2 regions of the Mycolicibacterium helvum genome follow, and region 2 is predicted to be linked to the other one. Evidence: predicted binding sites of a transcription regulator. Region 2 holds the regulator's gene; the other holds the start of a gene.

Region 1 (15,531 bases), 2.6 Mb from region 2:
ATCCACCTTCGCCAACGTGGACAGCGCGGCATCGACTGCGTCGAGCGCCTCACCCACATCAATCGAAAGCATGTTCGAATCGTATGTCTGCCTGCCGGCGCGAACGAGCGACTCAGCCCTGACTGTGGATGAACTCGAGGCTGTGGATGAACGCCGGACTATCCGTTGGAGTAGACGCGGGTCGGTGTGACCAGGACGGCGACGCGGCCTTGGTCGACCATGGTCTGGTCGTATTCGGCCCAGTTGTCATGGGCGCCACCACAAGCGGTGAACACCTCACGCAGCAGCAGCCGCAGCTGATCGGGCCCGCCCAGCCAATCCGGGCTATCGCCGGGACCGGCGAGCTCGGCGCGGCCTTCCACCGTTGCCCACCGCCAGCCGTCGCGGAACGTCAGCGTCACCGCCGGCCGCTGCCGCAGATTCGCCAGCTTGACCCTGCCGTAGGTGACGAACCCGAGCACCGTCTCGGCGGTGGCCGGATGCGCCAGTATCCCGGCATTGATCAGCGAGGCCTGAATGGTGTTGTCGGCCCGCAGAGTAGAGACGACCGCCAGGCCGCGGTCGGCCTGCGCCAGCGCGACGGCCTCGCCCAGTGTGGTCATGCCGGGCCGGCCTGGAACGGGCTCCGGTAGAGGTAGCGGCTGGTGGGCACCGCGTCGATGTTGACGTTGGCCCCGAATGCCGCTGTGCTGGCGACCATCTGCTCCATCCGACTCTGCAGGTCGGCGTCGTCAGCGGCGCCGAAGAACGCGTGCAGGCTGCTCACCGACTCGATCGGGAAGAGCTCCTCGACGATCGCGTTGATCACCGGGGCGTTCTCGGTGAGCGCGCGCACCACGTAATTCTGGACGTAGCCGAATGTCGACTGGGTGGCGATCGCCACCGGCGTGTGGTTGCCGTGCCAGCGGGACAGCCACGTCGGCTCGTCCATGTCGGGCGGCCGACGCAGCAGCGCCATATTGGACAACCCCGGCGCGCGCTCCCCGAGTGGTGTCGGCGGCGGAGGCAACGGGGCCGACTCAGTGACCAGGTAGGCGGCGATCTCCTCAGCCTGGTGGCCGAGCAGCTCCAGCGCCATGAGAACCTGATCGCCGTAGTACTGCTGGGTCCACAGGCTGACCAGCGCCTGCACCGGCGGGTCCAGCGTGGTCAACGTCATCAGCGAATCGCGGACATCGCTGTCACGGACGTTGACCGTCAGCCCGGGAAGGCCAAGGGCGAGCAACTCCTGTGCCACCGGACCGCGCATCTGCTCGGCCCACTGGTCGTCGGCGGCGCCGGTGCGCAGCGTGACTATCACCTTCTCCATGGCTGGAACCTACCTGTCAATGTGCAGGCGACAACGTGTAGATCCCACTCTGGCGGTGATCGCTCGGCGTAGGCTGGCCCGCCTCAGGGGATCGTGACGTGGTCTCCTCGTGGTCGAGGAGGACCGATGGCGAAAGACTCATCGCAGCTCAGCAACGCCGAACCGGCGCCGGTACGCCGCGATGTCCTGCCCATCCCCGATACTCGGCATGTCGGGCTGACCACCTACGACGCCAAGGACCCCGACACCAGCTATCCGCCGATCGCCACGCTGCGGCCCCCAAAAGACGCGCCCAACGTGTTGATCGTGCTGATCGATGACGTCGGCTTCGCCGCGTCCTCCGCCTTCGGCGGTCCCTGCAACACCCCGGTCGCAGAGCGGCTGGCCGGAAACGGACTCAAGCTCAACCGGTTCCACACCACCGCGCTGTGCTCCCCCACCCGCCAGGCCCTGCTGACCGGGCGCAATCACCACTCGGTCGGGATGGGCGCGATCACCGAGATGGCCACCTCGGCGCCGGGAAACAGCAGCATCCGGCCCAAGGACAAGGCCCCGATCGCGGAAACCCTTAAGCTCAATGGGTATTCGACGGCGCAGTTCGGCAAGTGCCATGAGGTTCCGGTATGGGAAGTCTCCCCCGTCGGACCGTTCCACCAATGGCCGACCGGCTCGGGTTTCGAATACTTCTACGGGTTCATCGGCGGTGAGGCCAACCAGTACTACCCGGGCCTCTATGAGGGGACGACGCCGGTCGAGCCGCCCCGCACCCCCGAAGAGGGTTACACGCTCACCGAGGACCTCGCCGACCATGCGATCACCTGGGTGCGCCAGCAGAAGGCGCTGATGCCCGACAAGCCGTTCTTCATGTACTTCGCTCCGGGCGCCACCCACGCCCCGCACCATGTTCCCGCGGGGTGGTCGGACAAGTACCGCGGCCAATTCGATCAGGGCTGGGATGTGTTGCGGGAAAAGATCTTCGCCCGCCAGAAGGAGCTGGGGGTGATTCCCGAGAGCGCCGAGTTGACCGCGCGCCACGACGAGATCCCGGCCTGGGATGACATGTCCGATGAGCTGAAACCGGTGCTGGCCAGACAGATGGAGATCTATGCCGGCTTCCTCGAGCAGACCGACTACGAGATCGGCCGGGTGGTCGGGGCGCTCGAGGACCTGGGCGTGCTGGACGACACCCTGATCTACTACGTCATCGGCGACAACGGGGCCTCCGCGGAGGGTACGCCTGTCGGCTGCTTCAACGAGATGGCCGTACTCAACGGCATGGCGGGCCTTGAGACCACCGAGTTCCTGCTGTCCAAGATCGACGACTTCGGCACCCCGGACGCCTACAACCATTACGCGGTCGGCTGGGCGCACGCGTTGTGCACCCCCTATCAGTGGACAAAGCAGGTGGCGTCGCACTGGGGCGGGACACGCAACGGCACCATCGTGCACTGGCCCAACGGCTTGGCCGACAAGGGGACGGTGCGCAATCAGTTCCACCACGTCATCGACGTCGTCCCCACCATTCTCGAGGCGGCCGGTATCCCGGCGCCGCTGAGTGTCAACGGAATTGCGCAGGCGCCGTTGGAGGGCGTGAGCATGCTGGGCACGCTTCGGGACGAAGCCGCACCGGAGTCACATGTCGTGCAGTACTTCGAGATCATGGGCAACCGCGGCATCTATCACAAGGGCTGGACGGCGGCGACCAAGCATCGCACCCCGTGGAAAGCCGACGCCCCACCGGCGTTCGACGACGACATATGGGAGCTCTACGGTCCCGACGACTGGACCCAGGCCCGTAACCTCGTCGCCGACAACCCTGAGAAACTCGCCGAACTGCAACGCCTTTGGCTCATCGAAGCGGTCAAGTACAACGTTGTTCCCCTCGACGACCGGTCGTTCGAGCGGATCAACCCCGACATTGCCGGGCGTCCTCAGCTCATCCGCGGCACCCGGCAGCTGTTGTTCGACGGCATGCGGGTCAGCGAGAGTTGCGTGCTGAACCTGAAGAACAAGTCGCATTCGGTAACCGCCAACATCGTCGTGCCGGCCACTGGCGCCGCCGGGGTGATCATCACCCAGGGCGGACAGGTCGGTGGCTGGGCGCTGTACGTCCACGAGGGTCGGCTGAAGTACTGCTACAACTTCTTCGGCATTCAGTACTTCTTCGTCACCGCCGACACGCCGCTGCCCGCGGGGGCGCATCAGGTGCGGGTGGAATTCGCCTACGACGGTGGCGGATTGGCCAAGGGCGGCACCGTTACCCTGTATCACGACGGCACGCCGGTCGGCACCGGACGGGTAGAGGTCACCATCCCGATGGGGTTCTCGGCTGATGAGGCCTGCGATATCGGCCGGGACACCGGGTCGCCGGCCTCGCCCGACTACGGACCGTCCGGCAACTCCTTTACCGGGCAGATCGACTGGGTGCAGATCGACATCGGCGACGACAACCACGACCACCTGATCACCCCGGCGGATCGGCTCAAACTGGCGATGGGCAAGCAGTAGTCTCAGTCGCGCAGCCAGCGTGGCGTGATGAAGACGCCCTCGGCCTCCACGGTGATGCCCTCAGCGTCAGAGATATAGCCGGAGGCAAAGGTTTTCACACCATCGACGCGGGTGATCTGAGCTTCGGCATGCAGCGGCCCGAGCGGGCAGGCTCGTAGATACCGCACGGTGATACTGCCGGTGAAGCGGGGCTTGCCGTCTGGGCTGGCCGCCTCGCCGAGCACGTGATCGAGAACCAGGGCCGACACCCCTCCGTGCACATGCCCGGGCGGACCTTCGTAGGCCGCGCCGAGATGGAAATCGGTCCAGCGCCGGCCGTCCTCGTCGCGGTGGATCACCAGCGGCGGGGCGCTTGCGTTGCGCAGGCCGATCACCGCGTTACCCCAACTGATGCTCTGTCCGGAAGCGGTCCTCCGCACACCGAAGGCGCCGTCGATCTGATCGCTTCGCAGCCGGGCCGTCGCCGCGTCGATGTCGGCCTTCACCGCGGCAACGGTTTCGGCGTCCACCTCGGTACGGATCGTCGCGTCGACCAGCTCCCGCACCGAGATGGCCAGTGGCTCATAGATGGCCCGCAGCCGTTCGATGTCCTCGGCGGACAGGTCCTCGGTGGTGAATTCCAGCACCCCAGCACTAGAGCACGGGGCCGACGCGGTGTCGAACCGGGGTCTCGACGCGCGGCTAACACGATTGACATATAACCGACCTCCAGTTGGAACGCGAGCGTCGAGAATCCTCTTAGCGACGGACAGCGACGCAGGAGTCGGCTCGGGTCGCGCCACGCTGTCCCGACGCCCCCAGGAGGTCTGCCCATGAGCACTGACGTCACTGAGCCAGCACCACCGACGCCGAGTGAGCTGAAGATCCCCTGGTGGACCCGCGGTGATCTCAACGCGTTCTTCGGGCTCGGGTTCAACATCCTGGTCAACGTCTTGACCCTGACCACACTGATGATCGGCGTGGTGAAGCTGCCCGCCGACGACGTGCTGGGCACCGTACTGCCTGCCCTGGGCGTTGCCCTGGTGCTGGGCAACCTCTACTACACGTTCCTGGCGCGCAGGCTGGCCCGGCGCGAGAGCCGCACCGACGTGACCGCGCTGCCGTACGGCCCCAGCGTGCCGCACATGTTCATCGTCGTCTTCGTCGTCATGCTCCCGGTCTATCTGGCCACCAAGGATCCGATTGAGGCCTGGAAGTCTGGTCTGGCCTGGGCATTCATGATCGGCATCATTGTCATCATCGGCGGGTTCGTCGGCCCCTACATCCGCAAGCTCACCCCGCGGGCGGCGATGCTGGGCACGCTGGCCGGCATCTCGATCACGTTCATCTCGATGCGCCCGGCCGCGCAGATGTGGGAGGCCGCCTGGATCGGCCTGCCGGTGCTGGCGATCATCCTGATCGGCTTCTTCACCGACGTGAAGCTGCCGGGCAACATCCCCGTCGGCCTGGTGGCGTTATTGGTCGGCACCGCGATCGGCTGGATCGGCGGCTTCATGTCGGCGCCCGATGTCAGCCAGGCTGTCTCCGACATCGCCATCGGAATTCCTGACCTTCGGCTCGATCTGCTGATGTCCGGTCTCGCGCATCTGGCTCCTCTGCTGGGCACCGCGATCCCGTTGGGCGTCTACAACTTCACCGAGGCGATGAGCAACGTGGAGAGCGCGGCGGCCGCCGGGGACAACTACAACCTGCGCAGCGTGCTGCTGGCCGACGGTGCCGGCGCGGTGATCGGGTCGGCGTTCGGTTCACCGTTCCCCCCCGCGGTCTACATCGGCCATCCCGGGTGGAAGGACGCCGGCGGTCGGGCCGGCTACTCGTTGGCCAGCGGTGTGGTCATCGGATTGCTGTGCTTCCTCGGGTTGTTCGGAGTGTTGGCCGCGCTGCTGCCGGTGCCGGCGATCGTGCCGATCCTGCTCTATATCGGCCTGTTGATCGGCGCTCAGGCCTTCCAGGCCGTGCCGCGGCTGCACGCGGTGGCGGTCGTCGCCGCACTGTTGCCCAACCTGGCGCAGTGGGCCAGCGGCCTGATCGACAACGCGCTCAACGCCGCTGGAACCTCGGCGACCAAGGTCGGCATGGACGCCCTCGGCGGCGCCGGCGTCGTTTACGACGGGCTGCAGACCCTCGGTGAGGGGGCCATCCTGGTCGGGCTGCTGCTTGGCACGATGGTGACGTTCATCCTGGAAAAGAAGTTCCGGTACGCCGCGCTGGCCTCGGTGGTGGCGGCCGCACTGTCGTTCATCGGATTGATCCACGCCCCCGAGATTGGGTGGGCGGCCAATCCGCAAGTGGCGCTGGGCTATCTGTTCTTCGCGGTGGTGTGCCTGGCGTACTCGCTGCTGCCAGGCGCCAAGGAACCGGTCACCGTCGACGAGTCCGATATCGTCGCCGGGCACTGACTGCTCGCGGAAGGGTCAGTCGACGACGAACGGGACGTCGACACCATCGGCCAGCACGATATAGATCCGCCGCCACGGGTCCTCGCCCACCAGACGCCACTGGTGTCCGGATCCGACGGTGTCCTCGGCCAGCAGCACGTCTCCGGGAGCCAGGGTGAACTCCTGCCCGTCGCGGGTGGTGAACACCAGGGTCCCGGCGAGCGTCACGACGAGTTGGCGTACCGGGGCGGTATGCCAGGCCAGCGTGCCGCCGGTGGCGGTCTCCTCCGCTGTCGCGTGGATCGCGGACATCGCCGCCGACACCAGGTCGCCGTTGCGACCGGGCGTCAGGTCGAGGCGGCCGATCTCGACGTGAGATTGCTCGTCGGCTCCGGTGAACAAACGCACGCAGCGAATCACGGTGTGCACCCTTTCGTTCTGGTCGGTTGCAACGGTATCCGGGCTCGGCGTGCTCACCTAGGGTGGGCGGCATGACGGTTCCGCTCGGCGACACCGAGCCGTACTACAACCTCGGGGATTACCACCGTGGAGTCGACACGCCTTCGCCTGCGGCGCAGCTGTGGGTCGATCGCGGACTGGTGTGGGCCTACGCGTTCAACCACGAGGAGGCGATCGCCTGCTTCGAGCGTGCACTGGCCTTGGACGCCGACCTCGCGATCGCTCGCTGGGGTATCGCGTACGCCATCGGACCGAACTACAACAAGGCATGGGAGGCCTTCGACCCGGTTGATCTGGCCGCCTCCCTGGCCCGGGCCCGGATGGAACTGGCGCTGGCCGCCAACGGCCGTGCCAGCGCCGTCGAACGCGCCCTGATCGCGGCACTAGCCACCCGATTCCCCACCGACGACCCCGATGACACCGAGGCGCTGGTGGCCGGACACGCCACCTACGCCGATACGATGGCCGAACTGGCGCAGACCTATCCCGACGACATCGACGTGCTGGCCCTGGCTGCCGATGCGCTGGTGAATCTCACGGCATGGGCGTTGTGGGACACCACAACCGGAGAGTCCGCCCCCGGGTCGCGGGTGCTGGAGGCCAAACGTCTTCTGGACCAGGCATTGACCACCGAGGCCGGCCGCGCCCATCCTTTCGTGCTGCACCTGTATATCCACGCGATGGAAATGTCGGCGCACCCCGAGGACGCGCTGCCGGCCGCCGATCTGCTGCGCGGGCTGGTACCCGATGCCGGCCACCTGCAGCACATGCCGTCTCACATCGACGTGCTGTGCGGCAACTACCGAGATTCGGTGCTGGCCAACCAGACCGCGGTGACCGCCGATCGGCGTTTCGTCGAACACGCGGGACCGCTGAACTTCTACTCGCTCTACCGGGCGCATGACCTGCACTTCATCGTCTACTCGGCGATGTTCGCCGGCCAGTCGCGGATCGCACTGCAGGCCGCCGACGAGTTGTCCGGGCAGTTGACGCCCGAGCTGCTGTCCATCGAATCTCCACCGATGGCCGACTGGCTGGAAGCCTTCGTTCCGCTGCGGGTGCATGTGCTGATCCGGTTCGGCCGCTGGGACGAGCTGATTGCCGAGCCGCTTCCCGATGACTCCGAGTTGTATTGCAGCACAACGGCAACGATCCATTATGGTCGAGGCGTCGCGCACGCGGCCAAGGGGCAGTTGGCGCAGGCCGCAGCCGAACGCGAGGCGTTCACGCAGGCGTATGCCCGCGTCCCGGAATCGCGCTATCTGTTCAACAACACCAGCCGTGACATCCTGGCGGTCGCGGCGGCCATGCTGGACGGTGAGATCGCCTACCGGAACGACGATTTCGACCAGGCATTCGAGCATCTGCGGCGCGCGATCGCACTCGACGATGCGCTGCCCTACGACGAACCCTGGGGATGGATGCAACCCACCCGGCACGCGTACGGCGCGCTCCTGCTGGAGCAAAACCGGGTCGACGAGGCGGCCGCGGTATATGCCGCTGATCTCGGCCTCGACCCGACCTTGAGCCGGCCGTGCCAGCATCCGGGCAACGTGTGGAGCCTGCACGGCTATCACGAATGCCTGCAGCGACTGGGGCGCACCGCGGAGGCAATGATCATCGGTCGCCAGCTCGAACTGGCCAAGGCCCGCGCGGACGTGCCGATCCTGGCGTCGTGTGCGTGCCGGCTGGAGGTCTTCGAGATCCCGGCCAACGAGTGTTGCCACTGACACCGTCCCACGTAACCTCAACACGTGCACGACGGCCCCCGACAACCCGCGCCGGTTACCGCGCAGCGCGTCATGTCCCGGCCGATTGCGCATTTCATCCGCTCGGCGCCGGTGACGTTCACCTGGCTGGCGGTGCTGTTCCTGACGACACTCGCCCAGCATCTGTTGCCCCGGTGGCACCTGATGACGCTGCTGCGCAAGGATTCGACCAACCTGCACCACCTGGCATCCGACCCCATCCGGGTGCTGATCACCAGCTTGTTGTGGCTCGACGGCGCCGCCTGGTGGCCCTATCTCGTGCTGTTCTGCCTCTTCTTGGCCCCGGCCGAGCGCTGGCTTGGCCACCTGCGTTTCGTCATCGCCGGGCTGACCGCCCACATCGTCGCCACCTATGCCAGTGAAGGCTTCCTGTACTGGCAGATCCAGGAGGCCATAGTCTCCCCGCGCTACCTCAACGCCCGCGATATCGGGGTCAGCTACTTCGCTGTCGGCATCATCGGGCTGCTGACCTACCGCATCGTGCGCCCGTGGCGCTGGCTGTACCTGATCACCGCGCTCGCGTGGTTCATCGGGGCGGTGTTGATCAGCCCCACGTTCACTCCAGTCGGGCATCTGGTCGCGCTGATGGTCGGGCTGGCGTGTTATCCGCTTGCCCGTAGGCGGCCCGGCCCTGGAATCGATCCGTCGTGGCTGCTACGACGCCGGAGCCGTGCGTAGAGTGAGACAGCGTGGCGCTCGACGACGAGGACATCCGGCGGCTCGGCCGCTGTGTCGAACTCGCCCGCACCGCGCTGACGGCCGGTGACGAGCCGTTCGGCTCGATTCTGGTCGACGCCGACGGCCACGTCCTGTTCGAGGACCACAATCACGTCGCAGGCGGTGACGCCACCGCGCATCCCGAGCTGGCGATCGCGCAGTGGTCGGTGGCCAACCTGGCCCCCGACGACCGCGCTCGCGCCACCGTCTACACCTCGGGTGAGCACTGCCCGATGTGCGCGGCCGCACACGCCTGGGTTGGCCTGGGCCGCATCGTGTTTGCGGTTTCCGGCGGGCAACTGGCCCAGTGGCTGACGGAGTGGCGGGTGCCACTTCCACCGGTGGCGACGCTGCCGATCACCGCGGTGGCCCCACAGCTCACGGTCGACGGACCGGCGCGGGAGTACCGCGACGAGATGATGGCCCTCTACGCCGCGAAGTTCGCGCCGTGAGCGGGCCGAACTGGGTACGTCACGCGATCTGGTGGCACCTCTATCCCCTGGGCTTCGTCGGCGCCTTCCCCAACGCCCAACCGCCCGAAGCGAAAGAGCACCGGCTGCGCCGCGTCATCGACTGGCTCGACCACGCGGTCGAACTCGGCACCTCCGGCATCGCGCTGGGCCCGGTCTTCGCGTCCCGCACCCACGGCTACGACACCACCGATCACTTCCACATCGACCCCCGCCTTGGTGAGGATGCCGATTTCGATCACCTCGTGCAAGAAGCTCACCGGCGTGGGCTGCGGGTGCTACTCGACGGTGTGTTCAACCATGTCGGAACCGATTTCGACCGTTACCGCCGCGCTGTCGAGGACGAAGACGCGGAATCGATCGGCTGGTTCCGCGGCCGGCCCGGCCGCTTCCACACCTTCGAGGGTCACGGCGAACTCGTCACTCTCAACCACGGCAGCCCGGCCGTCGTCGACTACACCGTCGACGTGATGAACCACTGGCTGGGCCGTGGCGCCGACGGCTGGCGCCTCGACGCCGCCTACGCCGTGCCAGAATCCTTTTGGGCGCAGGTGCTTCCCCGGGTCCGCGACGCGCATCCTGAGGCGTGGTTCGTCGCCGAGGTCATCCACGGTGACTACGCCGCGTTCGTCGACGGCTCCCGCGTCGACTCGGTGACGCAATATGAGCTGTGGAAGGCGATCTGGAGCAGCCTCAACGACGGCAATTTCCACGAGCTGGACTGGGCGCTGCAGCGCCACAACGACTTTCTCGCCACCTTCGCTCCCCTGACCTTCGTCGGCAATCACGACGTGACCCGCATCGCCAGCCAGCTGCACCGCCCCGAGCATGTGGCGCATGCGCTGGTGCTGCTGTTCACCACCGGCGGCGTGCCCACTGTCTACGCCGGCGACGAGCTCGGATTCCGCGGTGTCAAGGAGGAGCGGGCCGGTGGCGACGACGCGGTTCGCCCCGAGTTCGGCCCGCCACCGGCGCAACTGGACGAGGCTGGGCGCGCGACACTGAGCCTGCACCAGTATCTGATCGGGCTGCGCCGGCGAAATCCATGGCTGCACGAAGCGAAAACCACTGCGCTGCAACTAGACAACCGGACCTACGCGTACGAGACCCGTAACGGTGACGATGCGCTGATCGTCGCGCTGAATATCGACAACTCGCCGATGCCCCTGCCGGTGACCGCGCTCATCGGCGGGCAGGCCCAGCTGGTGGGCGGCACGGCGGCACCGCCGGAGGAGATCGTCAGCGACGTCGTCGTCCCCCCACAGGGTTGGCTGGTCCTGCGCCCTCGTTAGAGCAGTTGCAGGGTGTGCGGATCCTGTTCGCCGGCGTAGAACTTGTGTAGGACCCCCAGGAAATCCGCGTTGTCGTCGCCGGCTTGAGCGAAGAGCGTCATCGACGAGCGCACCTTCAGGTTGTCCGGCCAGGGGAAGATCTCCTTGATCGAGGCGCCTTCGATGGCTGCCAGCAGCCGAGTGCACTCACGCAGCCGTGCGCCGAGCACCGGATGGGCCAGGTAGGCCTGCGCTTCGGCTAGCGATTTGATTCCGTAAAGCCTTGCCGTTGAACTACTTCCGAGTCCTGCGAGCTGTGGGAAAATGAACCAGATCCAGTGGCTGTGTTTGGTGCCGGCTCGCAGCTCGGCGACCGCCCGGTCGTACATACGATCCTGCGCATCGATGAAGCGTTGCAGGTCGAACGGGTCATCCATTGCTCCACCGTATCGTTGCCGGGGCGTGACCGTCCCGTTATTGACGACTAATTCAAAGTTGTTGAGATACCGCAGATCCCGAGTCCAGCACGTCTCCTTATCGTTAGCGAACCGCGACTTGGCGCACCGCGGCGCGTACCGAGTCGGGGCTACGCATCGTGATTAGCTACCGGCACACAGCACTTCTCCACTGTGAAACACGTACGAAAGGTGATGGTTTCCGTCATGAAGATCGTCGAGATGATGCGAGGCACATGGTTGCGCCGCCTGGCGGCAGCCGTTGTGGCCGCACTCTTTCTGCCCGGCCTAATCGGCGTTGTCGGCGGGTCGGCGACCGCGGCCGCCTTCTCCAAGCCGGGTCTGCCGGTTCTCTACCTTGATGTCCCGTCAGCCGCGATGGGCCGCAATATCCGAATCCAGTTCCAGGGCGGTGGCCCGCACGCGGTGTACCTGCTCGACGGTCTGCGCGCGCAGGACGACTACAACGGCTGGGATATCAACACCCCGGCGTTCGAGTGGTTGTACGGCTCGGGCCTGTCGACTGTGATGCCGGTCGGTGGCCAGTCGAGCTTCTACACCGACTGGTATCAGCCGTCGCAGGGCAATGGTCAGAACTACACCTACAAGTGGGAAACGTTCATGACCCAGGAACTGCCGGCCTACCTGGCCGCCAACTACGGTGTCGACCCCAACGGCAACGCCGTCGTCGGTCTGTCGATGGCCGGTAGCGCGTCGTTGACCTACTCGATCTACTACCCGCAGAAGTACACCTACGCCGCATCGCTGTCGGGCTTCCTGAACCCTTCCGAGGGCTGGTGGCCGATGCTGATCGGTCTGGCGATGAACGACGCGGGCGGGTTCAACGCGCAGAGCATGTGGGGTCCGTCGTCTGACCCGGCATGGCGGCGCAACGACCCGATGGTCAACATCAACCAGCTGGTCGCCAACAACACCCGGATCTGGATCTACTGCGGCACCGGTACGCCGTCGGATCTGGACACCTCCGGTGGCGGCGGCAACCTGATGGCCGCGCAGTTCCTCGAAGGCTTCACGTTGCGCACCAACAAGACCTTCATGGACAACTACCTCGCGGCTGGTGGACGCAACGGCGTGTTCAACTTCCCCGCGAACGGGACGCACAGCTGGGGCTACTGGGGACAGCAGCTGCAGCAGATGATCCCGGACATGCAGCGGGTTCTGGGGGCCACCCCGTCCGCTGGCTGATCCAGCGCACAACACAACAGCGAGCCTGTCGCCCCCCGGCGGCAGGCTCGCTGCTTTGTGTGGGGAACAAACTGGAATCGATCAAGGTTGAGTCGATCAGACTGAACTTTGGAGGATTGATGGCTGAAGCCAAATCTGTGCCGGTCCTGTTTGTCAGCGAGCCGATCGTGCTGCCGGGGATGGTGGTGCCGATCGAGCTCGACGACGCCGCGCGTGCCGCAGTGGATGCTGCGCAGGCCACCCCGACCGGCAAGCTCTTGATCGCCCCGCGCCTGGACGATCGCTACCCCACCTACGGCGTCATCGCGTCGATCGTGCAGGTGGGCCGCATTCCGGGCGGCGGCGCCGCTGCCGTCGTGCGCGGTGAGAGCCGCGCCCACATCGGATCCGGAACCACCGGTCCTGGCGCGGCGCTATGGGTCGAGGTCGAGGAGATAACAGCGGCCGAGCCCACCGAGGACACCAAGGCACTCGCCGCCGAATACAAGAAACTGCTGCTGGCCATGCTGCAACGCCGCGAGGCCTGGCAGATCGTCGACGTGGTCAACAAGATCGCCGATCCGTCCGCGCTCGCCGACACCGCCGGCTACGCGTCGTACCTCACCGATGTGCAGAAGCGTCAGCTGCTGGAGACCGAAGACGTGGCCGAACGGCTCCGCGTGCTGATCGACTGGACCAGTGACCTGCTGGCCGAGGTCGAGGTCAACGACAAGATCGCCGAGGACCTCCGCGACGGCATGGAGAAGACGCAGAAGGAATTCCTGCTGCGCCAGCAACTCAACGCCATCCGCAAGGAACTCGGTGAAGGCGAGCCCGACGGGTCTGATGACTATCGGGCCCGAGTGGAGGCTGCTGACCTACCCGACAAGGTCCGTGAGGCCGCGCTGCGTGAGGTCGGCAAGCTGGAACGCTCCAGCGAGCAGAGCCCCGAAGGCGGCTGGATTCGCACCTGGCTGGACACCGTCCTGGACCTGCCGTGGAACTCCCGCACCGAGGACTCGACCGATCTGAAGGCGGCCCGGGACATCCTCGACGCCGATCACCACGGCCTGGACGACGTCAAGGACCGCATCGTCGAATACCTGGCGGTGCGCTCCCGTCGTGCCCAACGCGGCCTGCAGGTCGTCGGTGGCCGCGGCTCGGGCGCGGTGATGGTACTGGCCGGTCCCCCCGGCGTCGGTAAGACGTCGCTGGGTGAGAGCGTGGCCCGCGCGCTGGGCCGCAAGTTCGTTCGGGTAGCCCTCGGCGGTGTGCGTGACGAGGCCGAGATCCGCGGCCACCGGCGCACCTACGTCGGCGCGCTGCCTGGCCGGATCGTTCGCGCGATCGGCGAGGCCGGGTCGATGAACCCGGTCGTGCTGCTCGACGAGATCGACAAGGTCGGCTCGGACTACCGCGGCGACCCGTCGGCGGCCTTGCTGGAGGTCCTGGACCCGGCGCAGAACCACACGTTCCGCGACCACTACCTGGACCTGGATCTCGACCTGTCCGATGTGGTGTTCCTGGCCACGGCCAACGTGATCGAGAACATCCCGTCCGCGCTGCTGGACCGGATGGAGCTCGTGTCCATCGACGGCTACACCGAGGACGACAAGGTGGCCATCGCCCGCGACTACCTGCTGCCCCGGCAGCGGGACCGGGCGGCGCTGACCGCCGAAGAGGTCGAAGTCACCGACGCGGCACTGCGCAAGATCGCGGCGGACTACACCCGGGAACCCGGTGTGCGTCAGTTCGAGCGGCTGTTGGCCAAGGCGATGCGGAAGGCCACCACGAAGTTGGCGGGCGACGTCGAGTCGTTGATCATCGACGAGCCTGATCTGGTCGCGTACCTGGGCCGGCCGCGGTTCATGCCGGAGTCTGCCGAGCGCACGGCGGTGCCGGGCGTGGCGACCGGACTGGCAGTGACCGGGCTGGGCGGCGACGTGCTCTACATCGAAGCCGGGTCACCCGGATCGGAGGGGGTCGGCGAGTCGGCTCTGATTCTGACCGGTCAGCTGGGTGATGTGATGAAGGAGTCGGCGCAGATCGCGCTGTCCTACGTTCGCAGCCATGCTGAGCAGCTGGGCGTGGATCCCGCGGCGCTGAACCGCAAGATCCATGTGCACGTGCCCGCGGGCGCGGTGCCCAAGGACGGTCCGTCCGCCGGTGTGACCATGGTGACCGCGCTGGTGTCCATGGCCACCGGGCGGCAGGTCCGCTCGGATGTCGGGATGACCGGTGAGGTCACTCTGAACGGCCGGGTGCTGCCCATCGGCGGTGTCAAGCAGAAGCTGCTGGCCGCGCAACGTGCCGGGCTGTCAACGGTTTTCATCCCGCAACGCAACGAGGCCGACCTGGACGACGTTCCTGCTGAGGTGCTCGAGGCGCTGACCGTGAAGCCGATGACCGATGTCGCCGAGATCGTGGCCCAGGCGCTCGAGCCGGCCGCCGAGGCGGCCACGACCGCAGCCTGATCACCCACGACTAGTCGCAGAATCGCACGAATCCTCTCGGATTCGTGCGATTTTGTGTCTGCCGGCCGTGGTAGGACAAATCGCATGGCCTACGACGAAGATCTGGTGAACCGGCTGCGCGAGCTTCTCGCTGCCGAGCGTGGCATCGACGAGAAGCGGATGTTCGGCGGCCTGGCCTTCCTGATCAACGGCAATATGGCGGTGGCGGCCAGCGGGGGCGGTGGCCTGATGGTTCGGGTACCGCCCGAGGACACCGCCGCTCTGGTGGCCCGTGCGCACGTCGAGCCGATGATCATGGCGGGCCGTGAAACTCGTGGCTGGATTCGGGTCGAAGACCCCGGCATGCGAACCAAGCGCCAGCTGGAGAGCTGGGTGACCCGTGGGATCGATTATGCGAGATCCCTGCCGCCGAAGTAATCCGGAATAAATCACGATGAGTGCCGCTTGTCGCGTGCATGACCTTTCCCGTGCGCATTGCCGTTCAGATTCAGCCGGCCGACACCCCTGACTACGCCACCTGGCGGCAGGCCGTCCTG
Region 2 (15,531 bases):
CACCCGCACACCGCTGTTGCTGGAGCGGCTCGGCTACCCCCGACCTCCAGAGCAGACATTCACCGCCGACGGCATCTACCACACTCAACTCATCGCGATCCCAGACCAGGACAGCTTCCTGGAACGGATGATTCTCGTCCTACCCGAGGGCAAAGCCCAACGCGGTGGCCTCGTGGCCTGCGAGAACAACATATGGATGTTGACCATCGCCGGCCGCGTCGGCGACCTGGCATACGCACCAACCGATTTCGCCGACATGCTGATCCTCGCGCAGGACTTCATCCCGTCTCACGTCCAACCGGCTCTGGGGCGCGCGCAACCGCTCACCGAGGTGATGACGTACCGCTATCCCGGAGGCGTGTGGCGGCGTTACGACCAGGCGACACGCTACCCGGACGGTCTGGTGGTTCTAGGCGATGCGCTGTGCAGCCTCGATCCCATCAATGGTCAAGGCATGACCATGGCAACTCTTCATGGAGATACGCTGCGTGCCCAACTCCGTCGCGCCAATCCCGTTGACCCGCAGTCGTTCTACGCGGCCGTCGCAGCCATCACCAAACCGGTATGGACCTCAAATGCAGATCAGGCATCCGTGGGAGCCGACCGGTCACCCGCTCCGGTCTTGAAGCGTGCGGTCGGATGGGCCCGCCGCAAAATCCTCGAATCGGCAGCCGACGACATGGTCATCACCGAACGCCTCATGCGCGTAGCCAATTTCATCGACCCACCGAAACGTCTACTCGAACCGGTTTTCCTCGGCCACGTCGCAGCGCACCACCTCCGAGAGCGCCTGGCCATGCGACGTTGAACCCACACCATCAAACCCTGATAGCACCAATGCAACCGAGAAGGACGCTCATGACCATCACCCAAGAAGTACTCGTCGCCGGCATCGCCGAAATCATCGAGGAAGTCACCGGAATTGAGCCCGCCGAAGTGACCATTGAAAGATCCTTCGTCGACGACCTGGACATCGACTCGCTGTCCATGGTGGAAATCGCGGTCCAGACGGAAGACAAGTACGGCGTGAAAATCCCCGACGAAGATCTTGCAAGCCTTCGAACGGTCGGTGATGTCGTCGCGTACCTACAGCAGCTGGCGGCAGACAATCCCGAAGCTGCCGAAGCGATCCGCGCTCAGTTCGGCAAACAAGGCGAATGACCATCCCAGGGCGATAGTCGTTCACCCATCTCGCGATAGGTCGGGGGATAGCGTTCTCCCGGTTCCCGACAGTGAAGTGACGGTCCGACATCTCATGCGGATTCCTGCAACTACGGGTCCCCGGGAACAAATCTGAAATCCTCGCCGTTGACCGTCTTGATAACTTGAGTGAATTAGACTCAACTATGGCTTGACAACCGCCTACCGGCGGGGGCAGTCTTGAGCCTGGTTCGCTCAGATCCAAAGACGTAACTATCAGGAGGATTCATCATGGCTCGTGCGGTCGGCATCGACCTCGGGACCACCAACTCCGTCGTGGCGGTACTGGAGGGTGGCGACCCTGTCGTCGTCGCCAACTCCGAAGGATCCCGTACCACGCCGTCCGTGGTCGCTTTTGCACGCAACGGCGAGGTGCTGGTCGGCCAGCCCGCCAAAAACCAGGCGGTGACCAACGTCGACCGGACCATCCGTTCGGTAAAGCGACACGTGGGCACCGACTGGACCGTCGAGATCGACGGCAAGGACTACACCCCGCAGGAGATCAGCGCCCGTGTGCTGATGAAGCTGAAGCGGGACGCCGAAAGCTACCTCGGCGAGGACATCACCGACGCGGTCATCACGGTGCCCGCGTACTTCAACGACGCCCAGCGTCAGGCCACCAAGGAAGCCGGCCAGATCGCCGGCCTCAACGTGCTGCGCATCGTCAACGAACCGACTGCCGCGGCCCTGGCCTACGGCCTGGACAAGGGCAGCAAGGAACAGACCATCCTGGTGTTCGACCTCGGTGGCGGCACTTTCGACGTCTCGCTGCTGGAGATCGGCGACGGTGTCGTCGAGGTCCGCGCGACCTCGGGTGACAACCACCTCGGTGGCGACGACTGGGACGACCGGATCGTCGAATGGCTCGTGGACAAGTTCAAGGGCACCAGCGGCATCGACCTGACCAAGGACAAGATGGCCATGCAGCGGCTTCGTGAAGCCGCCGAGAAGGCCAAGATCGAACTGTCTTCCAGCGGAAGCACGTCGATCAACCTGCCCTACATCACCGTCGACGCCGACAAGAACCCGCTGTTCCTCGACGAGCAGCTGACTCGCTCGGAGTTCCAGAAGATCACCCAGGATCTGCTCGACCGCACGCGTGCGCCGTTCCAGCAGGTCATCAAGGACGCCGGCATCTCGGTGTCCGATATCGACCACGTGGTGCTGGTGGGTGGTTCCACCCGCATGCCCGCGGTGACCGATCTGGTCAAGGAACTCACCGGTGGCCAGGAGCCCAACAAGGGCGTCAACCCCGACGAGGTCGTCGCGGTCGGTGCTGCTCTGCAGGCCGGCGTGCTCAAGGGTGAGGTGAAAGACGTTCTGCTGCTTGACGTCACACCGCTGAGTCTCGGTATCGAGACCAAGGGTGGCGTGATGACCAAGCTCATCGAGCGCAACACCACCATCCCGACCAAGCGGTCGGAGACCTTCACCACAGCCGACGACAACCAGCCGTCGGTGCAGATCCAGGTCTATCAGGGTGAGCGCGAGATCGCGGCGCACAACAAGCTGCTCGGCTCCTTCGAGCTGACCGGCCTGCCGCCGGCCCCGCGCGGTGTGCCCCAGGTCGAGGTGACCTTCGACATCGATGCCAACGGCATCGTGCACGTCACCGCCAAGGACAAGGGCACCGGCAAGGAAAACACGATCAAGATCCAGGAAGGCTCCGGCCTGTCCAAGGAAGAGATCGACCGGATGATCAAGGACGCCGAGGCGCATGCCGAGGAAGACCGCAAGCGTCGCGAAGAGGCTGACGTCCGCAACCAGGCCGAATCGCTGGTCTACCAGACGGAGAAGTTCGTCTCCGAACAGCGTTCTGCCGAAGGCGGTTCAAAGGTCCCCGAGGACACCTTGACCAAGGTCGAGGCTGCGGTCACCGACGCCAAGACGGCGCTGGCCGGCACCGACATCGGGGCGATCAAGTCCGCGATGGAGAAGCTGGGCCAGGAGTCGCAGGCGCTGGCTTCGGCGATCTACGAGTCCACCCAGGCCGATCAGGCTGCGGGTCGGTCGGGCGGTCCGTCTGACGACGACGTGGTGGATGCCGAGGTCGTTGACGACGATGATCAGGAGCACAAGTGAGCGAAGGTCGCGAGGACGAACCGGTAACTGTCACCGACAAGCGCCGAATCGACCCCCAGACCGGAGAAGTTCGTGAGGCTTCCGGCCCGGCCCCCAGCGGGTCGGAGCCGGGAGCCCCGGGCTCCGGCGGGGAGCAGGCCGACAAGGTCGCTGAACTCACCGCCGATCTGCAGCGGGTGCAGGCGGACTTCGCCAATTACCGCAAGCGCGCGCTGCGCGATCAACAGGTTGCCGGCGAGCGGGCCAAGGCCGCGGTGGTGAGCCAGCTGCTCACGGTGCTCGATGATCTCGACCGCGCCCGCAGCCACGGCGACCTGGAGACCGGTCCGCTGAAATCGGTCGCCGACAAGCTGACGGCCGCCCTGTCCGGGCTGGGCCTGAGCGCATTCGGTGCCGAGGGCGACGAGTTCGACCCGTCCCTGCACGAGGCCGTGCAGCACGAGGGCGAGGGCTCCAAGCCGGTGCTCGGCACGGTGATGCGGAAGGGCTACACGCTCGGCGACCTCGTGCTGCGGCACGCGCTCGTCGGCGTGGTCGACACCGTCCCAGAAAACTCTGCCGCGCCCGCCACCGGATCCGGGACGGCCGACACGCCCGTCAACGGCGGCCAGAGCGGTGCGCAGAACGCAGAATCGAACTAGCGATATGACGAAGGGTGAGAGGAGGTGACGCGGCATGGTTCAACGAGAATGGGTTGAGAAGGACTTCTACAAAGTGCTCGGCGTCTCCTCCGACGCCAGCGAGGACGAGATCAAGCGGGTGGCCCGCAAGCTGCTCGCCGAGAATCACCCCGACCGCAACCCGGACAACGCCGCAGCCGACGAACGCTACAAAGAGGTCGGCGAGGCCAGGGATGTGCTGACCGATCCGGCCAAGCGCAAGGAATACGACGAGACCCGCCGGATGTTCGCCGGCGGCGGCTTCGGTCGCCGTGGCAACGGTAGCGGCGGTGGTTTCGGCGGATTCAGTGGCTATGGCGCTGATGGCGGTGAGTTCAACCTGAACGATCTGTTCGACACCGCCGGGCAGAGCGGTGGCACGAACATCGGTGACCTGTTCGGTGGCCTGTTCGGGCGTGGAGCCCCGCCGCGGCCCAGCCGGCCGCGGCGCGGCAAAGACCTGGAGACCGAGACCGATCTCGATTTCCTGGAGGCGACCAAGGGTGTCGCCATGCCGCTGCGGCTGACCAGCCCCGCGCCGTGCACGAATTGCCATGGCAGCGGCGCACGCCCGGGCACCAGCCCCAAGGTGTGCCCGACCTGCAACGGCTCCGGAGTGATCAACCGCAACCAGGGCGCGTTCGGGTTTTCCGAGCCGTGCACCGACTGTCGGGGCAGCGGCTCGATCATCGAGCACCCGTGCGACGAGTGCCACGGCACCGGGGTGACGACCCGGACCCGCACGATCAATGTCCGGATTCCACCGGGCGTCGAGGACGGTCAGCGCATTCGGCTGGCCGGTCAGGGTGAAGCCGGGCTGCGCGGTGCGCCGTCAGGCGATCTGTATGTCACCGTGCATGTTCGGCCGGACAAGGTGTTCGGTCGTGACGGTGACGACCTGACCGTGACGGTTCCGGTGAGCTTCACCGAACTGGCCTTGGGCACAACGCTTTCCGTGCCCACCCTGGAGGGCAAGGTTGGAGTGCGGGTGCCCAAGGGCACCGCGGACGGCCGGATCCTGCGGGTGCGTGGGCGCGGTGTGCCCAAGCGCGACGGTGGCCACGGCGACCTGTTGGTTACCGTCAAGGTCGCGGTGCCGCCCAACCTCGAGGGTCAGGCGCTGGAGGCGCTGGAGGCCTATGCGACAGCGGAGCGGGTGAGTGGCTTCGACCCCCGTGCTGGATGGGCGGGTAATCGCTGATGGCCTCTGCCAATGAGTCCCGAGAAACTCGAACGTTTCTCATTTCGGTGGCCGCCGAGCTGGCCGGTATGCATGCGCAGACCCTGCGCACCTACGACCGGCTCGGTTTGGTCAGCCCCCGGCGCAGTTCCGGTGGCGGGCGGCGATATTCGGAACGCGACGTCGAGCTCCTGCGAGAGGTGCAGCGGCTGTCCCAGGACGAGGGTGTCAACCTGGCCGGGATCAAGCGGATCATCGAACTGACCAACCAGGTCGAGGCCCTGCAGTCGCGGGTCGAGGAGATGATGGACGAGCTGGAGTCGTTGCGCGCCAACCAGCGTCGTGATCTTGCGGTCGTGCCGAAGAGCACGGCGCTGGTGGTCTGGAAGCCGCGGAGATAGTCCGCGAAGCTAGCTCACGCGGATGGTGAACACCGCGGTGGCAGGTTGGCCCGGTGTCGCCGTGCTGTAGGCGCCCGTACGCAGTGCGTTGGTCGGTGCGGCCATCGGCTCGATGGCGACCACATCATCGGTGCCGGGGGCGAAGATCTGTGCCGCCGGGAACCCATGGTCATAGACCACCTCGATGCGGCGGTCACCGCCGGCGACGGCGAACATCGCGCCCTGCGGAACCTCGTCGAACCCGTCGTCAAATATCTTGTCACCCAGTCTCTCCGAGAAGGCCGGCCACTCCTGGACCTCGCCGGTCGGGATGCCCTGGCCGTCCACCGGCAGATGGCGGAGTCTCGGAGTCTCTAGCGTCCACTCCGATCGGGGCACCCCGGGAATAGTCAAGTACGGATGGAAGCCGTAGCACAGCGGCACCGACACCGCGGTGGTCGGTGTGACCGTCGTCTGCACCGTGAGCGCGCGGTCGGCCAGCGTGACATCGAGGGTAAGGACGTGGGGAAACGGGAAGCTGGCCAGCAATCGCGGCTGTGCCCCGAAGTCCAGGTCAGCGGTCAGCCGGCTCTCGGAGTGGTCGGTGACCAGCCAGCTCGGGTTGCCCGCGAGCACGCCGTGCATCGGGAGGCCGTGCTCGTCGGTACGGACACCACCAACGCCGGGAGTCAGGGTCACCGCCCCGCCGTCGACGCCATATTCGTTGGCGCTCAACCGATTCGCCCACGGATACAGGAGTGGAATGCCCATCGTCTTCGCGTCTGACAAGTAGGCGCTCAAGCCGCGACGCTGCCCCAGGAGTTCGACGCCGTCGTCGGACAGCGAGGTGCAGATCATGCCCGCGGTTGGCAGATATGTGGCAGTCAACGGTGAGGAAGGATCTCGTAGAACGACGGACGGCAGCTGGGCCATCGTCGGAGTCTAACGATGCGGCGAGGAAAGAACGCCGTCGCGGCGGGCCCGTCCCAGATTGGCCATCACCCGGTCCACCACCGTTGCGTAAGCGGCACCATTGTTCAGGATGTCGTCGCGGCCGTGATGGCGGAGGTACGCGTCGAGCCGCCGCTCCAAGGGCCAGTCCCAGTATGTTCGCCCGGTATATGGCGAGCACAGGAATTCCCATGCGATGGCCTCGAGTTCGCGCTCGACAATCTGGTCTGCCGGGCCGTTAGCCGCCATCCCAACCCCTCACTAGCACCCCCTACACACAAATGGTCGTCCCGGTCCAGGCGGTTCGAAAGGGACGAAAGTCACAGAACTCGGGGCTTGGGGTCGCCGCCGTCGTGGTCAGCTCAACGGGTCGTGCTGAATGCGCTCGGGTGGCGCGCCCTTGGCGACCAGAGCGTCGTAGGTGGCACGCACCATGGCGGGGCCACCGCAGATCAGAATCTGGCGGTCACCCCAGGCGCCGTACTTGGTCACCACATCGGGCAGCCGTCCGGTCTGGCGCACGTGTAGGCCGCGGGGCGGCTGGACATCGGGATAGTCGGCCGCCCACGGTGGATCACCGGCGTACTCCGACACCGGTGACACCGACAACCACGGGCTGGAGGCGGCGATCTCCCACAGGGTCCGCAGGTCGTACAGCTCGCAGGGATAGCGGGCGCCGAAAAACAGGTGAACTCGGGGATTCTCGCCGAACCGGCACAGGTCCATGATCAGCGCGCGCAGCGGCGCGAGCCCGGTGCTGCCCGCCACCATCAGCACGTCCTCCCCGTCGCGGTCCACCTCCATCGCGCCATGCGGACTGGACAGCCGCCACCGGTCGCCCGGCCGGGTTTCGGCCACCATCGCATGGCTGACCATGCCACCCGACACGGAACGCACGTGGAACTCGATGAAGCCGTCCGGATCAGCCGGCATGGCGGGGGAGAGGAACCGCCAGCGCCGCGGCCACTGCGGGATCGAAACGTTGACGTACTGACCCGAGTGGTAGGGCATCGGCCGGTCGAGGTGCAGGCGGACGACCGCGATATCGCGCGACACCCGTTGGTGCTCCAAGACGGTGCCGTCCCACCAGGCTGGTCCGTCCTCGGCGTCGGCCGCGCCGGACATGATGCCGGTGATCAGGTTGATGGCCTGGGTGGCGGCGTCGTCGACCGCGGCGGTCCAGCTGTCGATCAGATGGCTGCGCATCGTGGAGTACCAGGCTCGCCGCATGCTGTCGTAATGCTGTTCGGTGACACCATATTTGCGGTGGTCGCGGCCGAGCTGCGCCAGGAAGCTCACCGGTGCCTGGGCACGTTGGGCGACGAACTCGCCGAACACCCAGTGCATGGCGCGGCCGAACGCCGCACGTTGGGGAGCGAGCTCCGGCGGGAACAGGTCACGCACCTGCGTGTCCAGGGCGAACCACCGGGTGTATATGCGGCGGAGCAGTTCCTCGGAGTCGGCCTGGGGATCCCCCGAGCGTTCGAAGGCAGCCTGCAGCACCCGAAGCGCGTCACGATCCTCGAGGCCCACGGCCGTGATTTTAGGCGCGTCGTTTACAGGCCGTGGATGCCCTTGTACAGCACCATGACACCGATGACGACAAGGATGACCGCGACCAGTGTCGCGTGCTGGGCTTCCATCCAGTTCTTCAGCTTGGTCAGCGGTGCGTCCAGCCGCTCGCCGGCCACCAGGTAGGCCAGCACCGGCAACGCCACCGACGACGCGGCGACGGCGGTGAAGACCGCATCGGCAGTCCAGGCGCCCGTGGTGCCGAGGCCCGCCGAGCCGATCGCCAAGCCCGCCGCGGCGCACATGAACAGGACCTTGGGGTTGATGACCACCAGGACGACCGCGGTGACGAAGGCACGACCCGGGCCGATGCTGGTCATCGATGTCAGCCAGCCCGGCGTGTGTGCCGAGCGGTTGCGGGTGAACCATCGGTAGAGCCCGAACACGATGAGCGCCGCGCCGATCGCGATGCGGACGTACGGCGCCCACGTCGGCTGTTTGTTCAGTCCACCGAGGGCGTTGGACACCAGCACGAACCCCGCCGTGAGTCCGGCGATGCCCAGTACCCAGCCCAGCAGGAACGCCATGCTGGTCGGCCGGGGTGAGGGCGTGTGCAGCATGAGAATGCCCGGAATGATCGTCAGCGGGGACAGCGTGATGACGAGCGCCAGCGGGATCAATTCGGCCAGTTCTGAGCCGAGACCAGTCGTCACAGATGCCTCCTGGCGATAGTCGGACAACATGCGGCCACGGCTGACCGTACTATCTCTGCCCGTGGGCAAGGATGCCGACGAGGAAATGGGTGATGGCGGCCACGACGGCCAGCAGAACACCCTGATCTACGTCTCCGGGGTGGCAGCGATACTGCTGCTCGTGTTGCTGGTGTACGCGGTCATGGACACCGCGGAGAGCTCCCAGCGCCAAGACGGCCCGGTCGTATACGCGCCCGCCATCACCACCACGCCGACGACCACGTCCCGCACGACGACGAGGACCACGACGACGAGGTCGACTCAGCTCTCGACCACCGAGCTGAACCCGACGTCCGCGCCGCCGTCCCCGAGCGAGACCGCGGGTGAACTGACGGTGCCGCCGGAGACGGACTACTCCACGCCCACGACCACGGTCACGATGACCAACCCGTACGCCACGACGTCACCCCCGAACGCGGGGCGTACCTAGGGGTTCTGCAGCTCCGCAGTGATCATTTCGAAGCCGCCGGTCTTCCAGGCAGTCATGAAGTCGTCGAGCGGCATCGGGAACCCCTGTCCGTTCTGAACGCTGCTGTCGTTGACGTAGATGGTGTTCTTGGCCAGGTCGACGCTGATCACGAGGAGGGCATGGTCCGCAGTGGCTGCCTCTAGGTTCGCGGGCGACTGATTGAAATACCGCCGCTGGTATGCATTCCACATGACATCGGCGTTGGCGCCGACGATGACGGCCTGACCCTGCTGCAGTGCCGCGAACATCGCTTGTTTGGCTACCTCGTCCTGGCCCTTGAGGTACGTCGTGTAGTCAGCGTTGATGCCGTTCTCGTTCAGCAAGGTGACGGCATCCTCGAAATTCATACCGCCAACGTTCCGGTCGTACATCATCTTTCCGTATTTGATTCCGCTGGGGGTCGCGGACGCTTGGCCGATGAGTTGCTGTGCCAGGGCGCGAATGTCGTCCGGTGCCGTGATGCCCTTGAGCTGGCTGATGGCGGCGGCGCTCGCCATCAGTGTGCAGGTGCCCTTGAAGCCCAGCTCGTAGAAATAGCCTTGCCGGGTCCAGTACGGATAGTTGGCGGTGTAATCGCCGTACTGGGCGTCCGAGGGCGACGGCGGGGCGATGACGTCGGGCTTAGCGACGCCGAGGACACGGGCCACGTCGAAGGTCAGGTTGGACAGGTTGTCCTGTGCGACCTCAAGCTGGTTCACGACGGCTTGCGCGATGCCGCCAAAGAACTGTTGAGGAGAGGGAAGTGACCACACTAGTCTCGTCGTGCTCGGTGGCGGCGGTGGCGTCGAGGGGGAACTCGCCAGCTGGGTGGTGACGAGCTGGTAATTCGAGCCACCCCAAGCCTTCTGAAAGTCGTCGATGCTCATCGTCAGGCCTTGCCCGTCGGTGGACCGGGTCGGATCGTTGATGGTGACCGTGCCGTTGACGTTGTCGACTCCGATCACGATGACCGTCTTGTCTTGCTTATCGGCACTACCGTCGACCGGGCCGTCTATGGTCACGATCATCACCTTGGTCGGATCCTGCAACCCATTGGTGAGGGCGTTGAACGCGAAGCTCCACTGATCGGAGCCGTAGTTGCGGATGATGACCCGAACCTTCTTGTCCTGCAGCAGTTCAAAGCTGTCGGCGAACGAGACGAACGATGAGGGGCTGACATAGATCATCTTGCCGAGGTTGGATGTGCTGGGGGTGACCGCGGCCAAGTCGATGAACTCTTGGAGGTTGGGTGCGGTCCCGCTGAGTTGCGCGTACGCCATGGCGACGGTGGCAATCGACGACGAGAAGTAGGTCGTCGCTGGAACGAAGAACTGCTTGTTGAGCGTCGGGTTGCCGTAGGGCAGCGCCTGGGTGATGACCTCGCGCGAGAAGCCCAGGATGTGCTCGACGTCGGATCGCAACGTCTCGAGACCGTCTCGAACGCCGTTGACCTGGTTGGTCACGGTCACCTGAATGTTGTAGACGAACTGCTGGAGGTCCTTCAGGATCTGGTTCGGCGTCGGCAGCGCTGGTACGGCGGCCGCGATGGCTCGCCGTGCAACGACCGCGGACTGCACGCCGGAGTTCGTCGTCGCGTTTTGCGCTATCGCCGATGGCGTTGTGGCAGAGCTGCTTTCGTCACTCTGGCTGGCGGAGGCGGCGCTTGAGGCGGTGAGGGTGTCCGACGAGTCGGTCTTACCCGGCCGGGTCGGCTTCGTGGCGGCGTTGCTCGGCGATATCCGCTTGGTCGAGCCTGTGGACGAGGTGACGCGGCCGCGCGGGCCGGTGGGCTTGGTCGGCGACCCTTTGCCGACTGTCGAGGTTGACGGGCGCGAGCTGACGGCCGCCGAGCTGCTGGTCGAGGACGAGCCGTCGTTGCCTGCGGTATCGGCTGCCGCGACGGCAGCGCCGCCTATCATTGCCGCGCCCATGCCCAGGGTCATCGCTCCGGCGCTGAGCCAGAGTCGTGGGTTGGGCGCGCGCCGACTCGCGGCTCCGTCGCATCGATCGAATTCGTCGCGGTAGCCCATCATGGCCAGCCCCCCGGTCATCGCCGTCTACAAAAGTGCTCGATGAGCGCACCGGATGTTAGCTGGCAGTTAGCTGAGCCGACTAGTGTCGCGGGTCTGAAGTCGGGTGGTAATTGTGGGTGGGTCAACGGTGCGTGCGAATTGCGCCACCGGCATTGAGCGACGTTGACCGAGAGACGTAGGTATGTGGTGGAGTTCGCATCCTACGGACAGACACCGGGGAATCGGCTTTTCCGCGACGTCGAGATGAGCGCGGCCAACAATGCGGACCGACCACGACGACGGTGGCTATGCCCACCCCGTATGCCACGCCGTCGCCACCGAATACCAGGCATACCTTGTGTCCCATGAGCGCAGCGACCGTCGTCACGATCTTTCATCCCTCGACCCACCCCGCGGCCTTCACTGCGTGGGCCGGTGAGTTGCGCGCCACCGCCCCCGAGGCGACCGACTTCCGGATCTCCGTGCTGCGCGATCCACACCTAGATTGGGGAATCGCGGTCACCTTCGCCAATGCGCGGGCCCTGCATCACTGGCTGGACAGCGCCGCGCGTCAACGTTCGCTGAGTACCGGTCGGCAGAGTGGAATGCTGTGTGCCACAGCAGATATGGTGATCGGCGAAGATGGCGGTTTGCCGTCGGGGGTTGGGTTCTTCCGGCACACCGTAGCGCCGGGCCGCGTGGATGAATTCGTGGTGGCCGAGGCGCGACTGGTCGAGGTGAGCGCGCAGTTCAGCGGCTTTGAAGGGTGCTGCACCTTCGCCCCGGCCACCGGCGGTGAGGCATTTGCGGTGCTGCGGTTTCGCACCGAGCGCCAACTCGGGACGTGGCTGGAGTCCCCCGAGCGGTCGGAGGCGCTCGGGCCGCTGCGGGAGAGTCTGACCCGCGAATTCTCGCTGGTGTCCTCGACGACGACGTTCGGTTCGACGGTGCGCACCGAGAACGGGCACACCGCGGTCACGCCGAACTGGAAGACGGCGATGCTGATCCTGTTGGTGCTCTACCCGACGGTGATGCTGCTGTCGCGGTTCCTGGGGCCGATCCTCGACAACCGTGGCGCCCCGCCCTGGTTGGCGATGTGGCTGAGCCAGGTGGTCAGCGTCGTTGCCCTGCAATGGGCGTTGATGCCCTTGGCCGGGCGGTGGTTTCGGCGCTGGCTCGACCCGATCGACGGTGCGGGAACCCGCGTCAGCACCATCGGTGCAGGCGTGGTGATCCTCGGCTACCTGGTGACGCTGGGTCTGTTCGCGGCAGTGCAGTGGCTGCAGTACTGGGACTTCTCGCGCGCTTAGATGCGCCGCAGCGTCCAGGCCGGCACCCAGTGCGTCACCGCCTTGCGGTTGGGGCCATAGGCGATCTCGTAGGTGACCATGCCCCACCAATCGCCCTGCTCGCACAGCCCCCAGCAGGACAGCGTGCCCCTGACGACCTTGTGCATCTGAAGGCCGTGGGGGTGGTAGTGGCCGGTCCGGTGTGGTTGGCGCGGGAACAGCACGGTCAAATCAACCAAGACCGGGACTGGTGGGCGGACCAACCGAAACGGGTCCCGGACGGGTTGCCCGGTGTAGCCGATCGACACCCGCTCCGCCATCGTTCGATCATATGTTCGAGTACCGGAGAGCGGGGTCGAAAGCCCCTAGCGAAAATTGGTCCAAAAAAGTTAAAGTTGAGCGGAACAGACTCAACATTGACGGCGTTGAAGAAGGCGACAAGCATTTTGCCGTGCCCTGCCGTCTGCGCGTGGGCTCGGCCTGACTGAAACGGAGGTGTCGTGGATTCTTTCAACCCGACAACCAAGACTCAGGCGGCGCTGACCGCTGCGTTGCAAGCGGCCAGTGCCGCAGGTAACCCGGAGATCAGGCCTGCCCACCTGCTGTTGGCTCTGCTCACGCAGGCTGACGGCATCGCTGCGCCGTTGCTCGAGGCTGTCGGTGTCGATCCGGCCACGATCCGCGCCGAGGCGCAACGGCTGGTCGACCGGCTGCCGACGAGCAGCGGCGCGACCTCGCAACCCCAGCTGAGCCGGGAGGCGCTCGCCTCAATTACCGTGGCGCAGCAGCTCGCAACAGAGATGGACGACGAATACGTCTCCACCGAGCACCTGATGGTCGGCCTGGCCACCGGCGACTCCGACACGGCCAAGTTGCTCACCGGTCACGGCGCGTCGCCGCAGATGCTGCGCGACGCGTTCGTGAAGGTCCGCGGTAGCGCCCGGGTGACCAGCCCGGATCCCGAGGCCAGCTATCAGGCGCTGGAGAAGTACTCCACCGACCTGACCGCCCGCGCGCGGGAAGGCAAGCTCGACCCGGTCATCGGGCGCGACAACGAGATTCGCCGCGTCATCCAGGTGTTGAGCCGGCGCACCAAGAACAATCCCGTGCTCATCGGTGAGCCCGGCGTCGGCAAGACCGCGATCGTGGAGGGCCTGGCCCAGCGGATCGTGGCTGGTGACGTGCCGGAGAGCCTGCGCGACAAGACCGTCGTCTCCCTGGATATGGGGTCGATGGTTGCCGGCGCGAAGTACCGCGGTGAATTCGAGGAGCGGCTCAAGGCCGTCCTCGACGACATCAAGAACTCGGCCGGGCAGGTCATTACGTTCATCGACGAGCTGCACACCATCGTCGGCGCCGGTGCCACCGGCGAAGGCGCGATGGACGCCGGAAACATGATCAAGCCGATGCTGGCCCGCGGCGAGCTGCGGATGGTCGGCGCGACCACGCTCGAGGAGTACCGCAAGTACATCGAAAAGGACGCCGCGCTGGAGCGCCGCTTCCAACAGGTGCTGGTCGGCGAACCGTCGGTCGAGGACACCGTCGGCATCCTGCGCGGTCTTAAGGACCGCTACGAGGTGCATCACGGTGTGCAGATCACCGACTCGGCTCTGGTTGCGGCGGCCACGTTGTCCGACCGCTACATCACCAGCCGGTTCCTGCCGGACAAGGCCATCGACCTGGTCGACGAGGCCGCGTCGCGGCTGCGGATGGAGATCGACTCCCGGCCCGTCGAGGTCGACGAGGTCGAGCGGCTGGTGCGCCGGCTGGAGATCGAGGAGATGGCGCTGGCCAAGGAAACCGACGATGCGTCACGCGACCGCCTCGAGAAGCTGCGCGCCGAGCTGGCCGACCTGAAGGAAAAGCTGGCCGAACTCACGACGAGATGGCAGAACGAGAAGAACGCCATCGACATCGTGCGTGAGTTCAAGGAGCAGCTGGACGTCCTGCGCGGTGAGGCCGACCGGGCCGAGCGCGACGGCGACCTGGCCAAGGCCGCCGAGCTGCGCTACGGCCGCATCCCTGAGGTGGAGAAGAAGCTCGACGCGGCGCTGCCCCAGGCAGAGGCTCAGGCGAACGTCATGCTCAAGGAACAGGTCGGACCCGACGACATCGCGGACGTGGTGGCGGCCTGGACCGGCATCCCGGCCGGCCGTCTGCTCGAAGGCGAGACCGCCAAGCTGCTGCGCATGGAGGAGGAACTGGGCCGACGGGTCGTGGGCCAAAAACGGGCCGTCCAAGCGGTTTCCGATGCCGTCCGGCGCAGCCGGGCCGGGGTCGCCGATCCCAACCGGCCGACGGGCTCGTTCCTGTTCCTTGGTCCGACCGGTGTCGGTAAGACCGAGCTGGCCAAGGCACTCGCCGACTTCTTGTTCGACGACGAGCGCGCCATGGTCCGCATCGACATGAGCGAATACGGCGAGAAGCATTCCGTCGCAAGGCTTGTCGGTGCCCCGCCCGGGTACATCGGCTACGACCAAGGTGGTCAGCTGACCGAGGCGGTGCGGCGGCGCCCCTATACGGTGGTGCTGTTCGACGAGGTCGAGAAGGCCCACCCGGACGTGTTCGACGTGCTGCTGGCGGTCCTCGATGAGGGCCGACTGACTGATGGCCAGGGCCGTACGGTCGACTTCCGCAACACCATCCTCATCCTGACCTCGAACCTGGGGTCGGGCGGCAACGAGGAGCAGGTGATGGCGGCGGTGCGCGCGGCGTTCAAGCCGGAGTTCATCAACCGCCTCGACGATGTGCTGATCTTCGAGGGTCTCAAGCCCGACGAGCTGGTGCAGATCGTCGACATCCAATTGGCGCAGCTGCAGAAGCGGCTCGCCCAGCGCCGCCTGGAGTTGCAGGTGTCGCTGGATGCCAAGAAGTGGCTCGCCGATCGCGGGTTCGACCCGGTCTACGGCGCACGGCCGCTGCGGCGACTGGTGCAGCAGGCCATTGGGGACCAGCTCGCCAAGCTGCTGCTCGCCGGCGAGGTGCACGACGGTGACGTCGTGCCGGTCGACGTGGCCCCGGACGGCGAATCACTGGTTCTGGGCTAAGTCTCGAGGCCGAGCAGAC

The links. Region 2 encodes HspR, which represses chaperone genes until heat shock. Its sites were predicted from a motif close to ANNTGAGTNNNNNNNACTCANNT; they were not measured.
Region 1: a site for HspR is predicted at 12,628-12,650, ahead of lon (endopeptidase La). Genes of this name have one in related genera too.

The regions. Positions count from the first base shown of each region.
Region 1 covers NZ_AP022596.1:5,598,930-5,614,460, forward strand. The annotation lists gene G6N38_RS26365 (HNH endonuclease signature motif containing protein) at 1-72, opposite strand, end outside; gene G6N38_RS26370 (TIGR03618 family F420-dependent PPOX class oxidoreductase) at 159-602, opposite strand; gene G6N38_RS26375 (EthD domain-containing protein) at 599-1,309, opposite strand; gene G6N38_RS26380 (arylsulfatase) at 1,436-3,817, shown strand; gene G6N38_RS26385 (PaaI family thioesterase) at 3,820-4,443, opposite strand; gene G6N38_RS26390 (SulP family inorganic anion transporter) at 4,630-6,216, shown strand; gene G6N38_RS26395 (cupin domain-containing protein) at 6,232-6,624, opposite strand; gene G6N38_RS26400 (tetratricopeptide repeat protein) at 6,687-8,384, shown strand; gene G6N38_RS26405 (rhomboid-like protein) at 8,409-9,101, shown strand; gene G6N38_RS26410 (nucleoside deaminase) at 9,113-9,592, shown strand; gene G6N38_RS26415 (alpha-amylase family protein) at 9,589-10,902, shown strand; gene G6N38_RS26420 (DUF1810 domain-containing protein) at 10,899-11,318, opposite strand; gene G6N38_RS26425 (esterase family protein) at 11,544-12,542, shown strand; gene lon (endopeptidase La) at 12,662-14,995, shown strand; gene G6N38_RS26435 (TfoX/Sxy family protein) at 15,080-15,412, shown strand; gene G6N38_RS26440 (LLM class F420-dependent oxidoreductase) at 15,451-15,531, shown strand, end outside.
Region 2 covers NZ_AP022596.1:1,777,048-1,792,578, reverse strand. The annotation lists gene G6N38_RS08395 (NAD(P)/FAD-dependent oxidoreductase) at 1-808, shown strand, start outside; gene acpM (meromycolate extension acyl carrier protein AcpM) at 859-1,161, shown strand; gene dnaK (molecular chaperone DnaK) at 1,432-3,282, shown strand; gene grpE (nucleotide exchange factor GrpE) at 3,279-3,923, shown strand; gene dnaJ (molecular chaperone DnaJ) at 3,958-5,142, shown strand; gene G6N38_RS08370 (heat shock protein transcriptional repressor HspR) at 5,142-5,522, shown strand; gene G6N38_RS08365 (aldose 1-epimerase) at 5,532-6,434, opposite strand; gene G6N38_RS08360 (hypothetical protein) at 6,444-6,701, opposite strand; gene G6N38_RS08355 (FAD-binding oxidoreductase) at 6,810-7,985, opposite strand; gene G6N38_RS08350 (GAP family protein) at 8,009-8,677, opposite strand; gene G6N38_RS08345 (hypothetical protein) at 8,739-9,146, shown strand; gene G6N38_RS08340 (hypothetical protein) at 9,143-10,741, opposite strand; gene G6N38_RS08335 (hypothetical protein) at 10,710-11,189, shown strand; gene G6N38_RS08330 (putative antibiotic biosynthesis monooxygenase) at 11,542-12,486, shown strand; gene G6N38_RS08325 (hypothetical protein) at 12,483-12,785, opposite strand; gene clpB (ATP-dependent chaperone ClpB) at 12,966-15,512, shown strand.